Regions from separate parts of the Rossellomorea sp. NS-SX7 genome, predicted to be linked through region 1. Evidence: riboswitches for the same ligand, from Rfam matches in the RefSeq annotation. Region 1 holds a riboswitch; each other region holds the start of a gene.
What was found. Region 1 has a riboswitch for cyclic di-GMP ahead of ACUXV2_RS17130 (hypothetical protein). Riboswitches for the same ligand answer to the same signal wherever they lie in the genome.
Positions count from the first base shown of each region.

Region 2: linked by a shared signal. The riboswitch ahead of ACUXV2_RS18495 (hypothetical protein) and the one ahead of ACUXV2_RS17130 (hypothetical protein) in region 1 are both predicted to bind cyclic di-GMP.
Region 3: linked by a shared signal. The riboswitch ahead of ACUXV2_RS18540 (anti-repressor SinI family protein) and the one ahead of ACUXV2_RS17130 (hypothetical protein) in region 1 are both predicted to bind cyclic di-GMP.

Region 1 covers NZ_CM128249.1:3,437,749-3,440,015, reverse strand. Annotated here, with positions in the region: gene ACUXV2_RS17135 (murein hydrolase activator EnvC family protein) at 1-665, shown strand, start outside; cyclic di-GMP riboswitch class I at 944-1,032, shown strand; gene ACUXV2_RS17130 (hypothetical protein) at 1,183-1,455, shown strand; gene ACUXV2_RS17125 (hypothetical protein) at 1,536-1,853, opposite strand; cyclic di-GMP riboswitch class I at 1,877-1,970, opposite strand.
Region 2 covers NZ_CM128249.1:3,742,677-3,744,943, reverse strand. Annotated here, with positions in the region: gene ACUXV2_RS18500 (efflux RND transporter periplasmic adaptor subunit) at 1-654, opposite strand, end outside; gene ACUXV2_RS18495 (hypothetical protein) at 676-1,341, opposite strand; cyclic di-GMP riboswitch class I at 1,615-1,690, opposite strand; gene ACUXV2_RS18490 (hypothetical protein) at 1,896-2,054, shown strand; gene ACUXV2_RS18485 (helix-turn-helix domain-containing protein) at 2,115-2,267, opposite strand, start outside.
Region 3 covers NZ_CM128249.1:3,753,308-3,755,574, reverse strand. Annotated here, with positions in the region: gene ACUXV2_RS18545 (helix-turn-helix domain-containing protein) at 7-336, opposite strand; cyclic di-GMP riboswitch class I at 960-1,093, shown strand; gene ACUXV2_RS18540 (anti-repressor SinI family protein) at 1,127-1,261, shown strand; gene ACUXV2_RS18535 (helix-turn-helix domain-containing protein) at 1,291-1,611, opposite strand; gene ACUXV2_RS18530 (YwpF-like family protein) at 1,704-2,144, opposite strand.

The sequences.
Region 1 (2,267 bases):
AGCTTGAAAAACAACAGGCTGCCCTTGAAGTGGAAAAAGCAGACCTTGAAAAAGAGTCTAATGAACTTGCTAAGATGGAACAGCAGATCGGCGGAGAAATCCAAGCTGAACAAGCTCGCTTAGCGGAACTTGCACGCCAGCGTGAACTTGAGAAGAAGAGACAGGCTGAAGCAGAAGCTGCGAAGCGTGCAGCTGCTCAATCTACAAGCAGTGGCGGTGAATCTACTGAAACGGCACCAAGCACACCTGTAAGCTCCGGAACTTGGACAAGACCGGCATCAGGCTCAATCACGACTGAGTACGGATGGGATACCCTTAATGGTAAAGCTCGCTACCACTATGGAATTGATGTGGCGTCTAGAGGGAGTGTTCCAATCGTTGCAGCAGCTGACGGATATGTCATCAAGAGCCAATACAGCTCAAGCTACGGTAACGTTGTATACATCACTCACTCAATCAACGGAAAAACCTTTACTACAGTGTATGCCCATATGGCTTCTTCATCAGTAAGCAGTGGCCAGCCTGTAGACAAAGGTCAGCAAATCGGCTATATGGGTAACACAGGTTACTCCTTCGGTCAGCATTTACACTTTGAACTTCATGCAGGTTCATGGAATGCATCGAAATCCAACTCTGTTAACCCGCGCCAATACATTAATTTCTAATAGAATAATAGTCTATCAAAATCCTGCCATAAGTTTATGGCAGGATTTTTTTGGATAAAAGTGTATAAAGTAAACAAATCTCTGTAGATTTTTCAACCCTTAATATTCATAAAAGAATACTTCCTGAACCTTACAAATAATACGATATAATGTATAATGAAGTAAAATGTCGAAAAAAGAAAATTTTCGCACAAAAAACTCTTTTATTTTGTGTTTCATATTGGTACTATAGTATTATTGTGGATGTATTGAATGTGTCATTTGAACTACGAAGCAACCTTCGATAACGGCAAACTAATTCGAAAGATTAGGACGCAAAGCCACGGATCTAACGTTTTTTTAAAACTATGACCGCCGGGTTACCGAAAAGGATTGGAAGATAAATGAACGCTGTCGACAATCGTCAGCTTTATTTAGAGCCCGCCATTCTTTTTGGCGGGCTCTTTTATTTAGATAATGAGTCCACCGTCACTGCAGGGAACCAAGATGGTTTTGAATAAAGAAAGGAGAAATGAAGATGGAACAAGTAAATATTTCTGATGTAAGTAGACAATTGAGAAGCTTTTGCAGGAGAAATCGTTCCTCTTTAAAGAAGTACAGCTCCTATACAGCGGAAGAAATCAGCGACATGGTAATGAGCAGACTTGGCTGTGAAGAGGTTAAGAGAATCGTAGACGACATAGAGCTGATCGATCGCAGAGGCGGAAACACAGGACTTTACTTGATGCTCATTTTAGAAGCGCTAAAGGGTTCAAGAAATGTCAGTACAGATGAAAGAGCGATTATATAATAAAAACCGGATGTCAACTTCTTTGACCGCCGGTTTTTTGTTATTTTTATTAATCCTCTTTCGTAAAAGTCCATCCTCAATTATGCAGACTTTGACAGCCATTGTTCTAGATTTTTTTCAGCTGTACGTATATCCATTGTAATGTTTGTGAGAAGCTCAAAATGGTGGTCTCTTTGACCGTGATGTTTCAAAAATTGAAAGATAGCCGGCTTTTGATACTTGATCACCGTCATCACTTCCATCATTGGCAAGTATGCTTCTCTAGGCTGAATGCGCAAAAAAGAGCGTATGAGCTGAATGTACTCTCCTGCATGCTTTTGATCATCGTTCCGTAATTCAATCAGTGCATTTAACTTACTTATATGACGTTTAATCGTTTGCAGTTCTTCAAAAGTCATCATGATTTCCCCTTTTATCTTTTGTTGGCGGCCCGGCCACCCTAGCGGAATAATAAAATCCGCCTTAGGCCCGAAGCTTTGCGTCCTTCCTTTTCAGAAAGTTTGCCTTTTTCAACAGAACCCTGTCAAAAAGAAATCCACCTTATCCTTATTATCGACTACAGTTCCTATACTGTTAATTGTTAGTGAAGATAAAGTAATAGTTCAAAAATACTAAACTCAAAGCAGAATAAAAAAAGTTCTTCTACTTGATTGGTGCCGAGAAAAGCATCATACTTACATACATAAGAGGGTATCCAACTAGGGATAATGATTCTTACGCGTCTATATATCAGTAATAGTGAAGAGAATAGAATAAAACAATCATTCGTCAAAAGCCTGCATAAACAGCCGTCGTTACCTAAAAACCAAACC
Region 2 (2,267 bases), 300 kb from region 1:
AGAAATCGTGATCAGTGGATTTTGGACGGAGTGGGAAAGTTCTTTAACGATCCCCTCACCGCTGCTTTCAACTGTCAGTGTCGTTTCGTATGATTGCAAGTCGGAAATTTGACGCTCCAGACTGTCGATTTGATTTTCCAGGCGGTCAATCTCAAGTTCCCGGGAGGCAATCTCCTTCTTTATATCATATTCTGTTTCAAGGGCACTTGCTTCGAGTGGCATCTCTTCTTCATCATAAGTGGAAGGAAGAGAGTTCTCGAGCCGTTCGAGATCAGAGATGTTGTCTTCGATGCTGTCGATCTCATCTTCTAGCTGGTCGACTTCTGATTCGAGAACATCTTTTTGCCCTGTATAGTCGGTTACTTCATATTCATATAGAGGCGTACCTGCTTTTATTTCGTCGCCTTCTTTCACGAGGAACTTCTTGAAGGAGCCGAATTCATCGTTGAAATAAAGGTAGGTTTCTTCAGCAGATGTGACGACACCGGATTTGGGAAGCTCTTTTTGCAGGTCGTCTTTATCAAATGCGTCCCATTCTTCAATCCTGACTTCCCGGTCAACCTTGCTCTTTGCTTTTTCAATCAGGTATGCATTCGCCCCGACGAATAGGAGGGACAAAGAGAGACCGGTATATAATAATTTTCGTTTATTCATAATGATCCCAGCCTTTAGACGTTAAATTAATGTAGAAAAATCGATATAGGCTAAAAATGCAGTGATAGCCCAGAAAAATAGATTCGTTAGTAAGATGACGGTCCATATGAGCCAATTCTTTTGTTCGGTGAGTCGTTTCAGTCCTTTGTATTGGATGTAGAAAATCCAGATTTTGAACAGGGAGAAACTTCCCAAGAAATAAATAACCCATGGCTTCGATGTTATGTATTGGGCGATGACTCCAAGTGAAAGGGGAGACGAGAACCAATCCAGTGAGAAAAATAGAGATAATGGGATATAGGTTAAACGCTCGAGTAATAGGATGAGCAGGACTAACCCTTGAACGATTACGAGTTTGCGATATTCACCTTTTTCGGAGATCGTCCAGAAAATGATGCTTGGAATAAAAAGGATGATGATGGAATAGAATAGCCCGTTTAGGACTCTTCCTGAGAAGAACAGAAATTTCTCTAATTCATATAAAGTAGGGGCAAGTGTGTTTAGCTTTTTGGAAAGTGGGTCCATCCCTATACCGAACGAGGAAATTAAACCGAAAGCGAGGACGGATAACAGGATCAGACGAAATATGTTCTTTAAGTACCCTTTTGGATTTTCAGTGGTTGACAGGTCATAGAAAAAGAAAGAAGGACTTTTTAGCCCCTTGAAAATATTTATTTCTCTTTTCATAGCGGTTTCCTCCAAGTAGTATAGGCTGCATCTAATATTCTATCGAAAAAACGAGAACTTTTCCATATATTGTAGAATAATAGAAGAAACCAATAAAAAAAAGCGTCAAAAGACGCCTTTTTAGAATTAGAACCCATAAGTGAGAAGAGTGGTTCCTGCAACAACGATGGTTGTTACCGTGAAAATACCTACGTACATCATAATTTTGCGATTTTTCTTTTTAATCATTATTTCCTCTGGTGTTAAAAACGACAAATTTTATCACTCCTTGGTTTTGGTAGCTGGCTGGCGTTGGATAGCCCCTATAGCTTTGCGTCATCACCTTTCGATGATTTTGCCTTTATTCAGAACCCTACGAATATTTTACCATCTTCCCTATTTTTTATCGTCATAAACACAAGGATAAAAATAGTTAAAAAGTCACTATTTTTAATGTTTTTACTTTTGGTAAGTGTATAAATATGGTAATATATCTATTAATTGATGTTTGAACTTTCGACAACTAGTGTATTAAAGTAGTAGAAACCTGTTTAAATGTGTAGGAGGTTGTCTTTTTGAATAAGAAAGTCAGCAAGGAGCAGCATGTTCTCTCTGTCATGCAAAAAGCATTCGACAAAGGACAGCAGGGAAACATGGATGCAAATAAAATGTTAAATTGGCTAAAACAAGAACTACAAAGTGAATATACATTCCAAAACGAAAAAGCACTCTAATCCCAAATGGGCTAATAGAGTGCTTTTTTACGTTAATGTAAGGAAGTTCCCTCCGGTTCATTACCAATCTTGAGCGTAGTTGTAGAGTGAGCTTACCTGGCTGGCGAACTTTTCTTTTCGTTTCTCTGTTTGATAGGTGAGGGAAGCTAAAGTACGCTTTAATTTAGGATGATCATTCAGCATTTTGATGATTGCAGTTGTTTCCTCATCCTC
Region 3 (2,267 bases), 320 kb from region 1:
CTAGCGCTATTCTTCTATCTTCTTCATTCTAAGATGGTGTAGAAATGAGAGAAGATGATTAAATTCTTCTCTTGTTAAGCCATTATGTATGGCCTCCTCAAGAGTTTCAATCCAATCTTCATCTAGGGGTATATCCACAGTATCTATTGAAATAATTGATTCAAGAGGGACATTGAGGGTTTCGGCTAGTTTTTGAAGAACTTTAATAGAGGGGTTCTTTTGCAGCCCTCTTTCAATTGAACTGATATATGACTTAGAAATTTGGGAAAGCTGTGCCAATTCATTAATCGTCAGATTCTTTTGGGAGCGGATTTCTCTAATTCGATCCCCCACCATACACATCACTCCAGTTATGTACTATTATATTCATTATATAGAACAAAAAAGATAAAAGAAAATATGAAATATCGAGAAAACAGAAGATATCGGGAGTAAAAACACATAAAATGTTCTTTATTAAGAATAATTAAGCTAATTTGATTCTTTTGTTAATAAAAATTTGCTTTATAATAATGATATGTTCACTAAAAAGAACAAGAGGCGATTTTTATAGAAGAGGAGGATACAACCATGTATAAAAAAGTATGTTCCCGTTGCACTCGAAGTTCGTATAGCAGCAGCGAGATAGGTAAATGGGTTTGTCCATCTTGCGGAAATGATTTAACGAACCATTCCTTCTACGATTCCAAAACTTTAAAAAATATTAATGACAAAGTCCTTCCATTGAAAAGGAAACTGGAGACTTATCAGCAACACAAAGTGAAGAAATAAACGAAAGCTTCGACAAATACTTTTATTGCATGAGAAAGAAAGACAAGTTCTTATAAAAGTATTAAAGATTGGTGTCAAAAAACAACTGAATATGTAAGATAAAGTATAAAATTAATTATCAGAATAGACAAAAAATAACACTAAAAAAGATTATTGAGCAGTATAATGGGTATAGTTCTAATGAACTACTCAGATAAAGGCAAACCTATTGAAAAATAGGGACGCAAAGTCACAGATCTAAGGTAGGAAAATGCGTACATACTAACAGGTATATACATAGGCGAAGTGCTCATTGGGGGACTAAGATGGCTGGATTGCCTGAAATACATGAATGTATTTTGGGGAGGGGATCTAAATGAAGGAACGTGAGCTTGATTTAGAATGGGTGGAACTAGTGAGACAGGCACTGGAGGCAGGAATTTCAAAGAATGATATTAGAAAATTTATTCAAATTCATGGCAAAAAAGCAAATGAGTATAAGATCGTCTAATGTAAAAAGTCTTGCAGAAGCTGCAAGACTTATTTGTTGCCCAATTTCCATTTATTAAATTCAATGAACTCACGGAATTGTTCCTTCGTAATACCGGAATCCATCGCTTCCTCTGCAATTTTGATCCATTCGCGATCGACTGCTGTATTTTCGGGTTCATCGTGTAATAATGCATCCATCGAGATTCCCAAAGCGGCAGAGACTTTTTCCAAAAACTGAATAGATGGGTTTTGTTGAATGTTGCGCTCAATAGAGCTCAGATATGATTTAGCAACCCCAGCTTTTTCAGCCAGTTCTGTCATAGACATTCGTCTTTCCTGTCTATATTTCTTTACTCTTTCCCCGATCATCTTGGACACCTGCCTATTGAATCGTATCGATAAGCCTATTATAACAAACCGTTAACATCTGCTCTACAATAAGTTTACACATTTTCGTAAAATCAGACGCTCGGTTTTGACGTAGCTGGAATACGCGGCTTAGACACCATCTTTTCACGAAATTCTTTCACCAGTTCATCTCCTGAATACCCTTTTTGAAGCAAGTCGTCCAATAATAACTCGGCGTACTCATTGCGCTGTTTCTTTAATTTTCCTTCAAATAAGATACTCATCCGTCCGTTCATTTTCTTAATGCAGCGTATGGACGTCATGAATGCGGCGGGATCATTGGCTTTATGGGAAATGACGACCTGTATTTCCAAGTCATCCTCTCGCTGCTGGACCTTTTGGAAAAATTCAATGTGGTCTTGTGACATATACGTTTCCACAAGCCAAGTACCCTTTTCATCCTCTTTATTGATGATTAAACCGTCCTCAATTTCAAAATCCTGTAGTTCATCATTATCCACTACCTGAAGTGATATCACTTTAAAGGTTTTCATGAACGAACATCTCCTATAAATAGGTTTTTAATGGAAAGTCTATTTTCAAAAGGGGTGTAGATTCTCGTACGTTGTGCAGAACTCTGAATGAAGTGTGTGCACGTGCTCTTTTCGAATACAGCT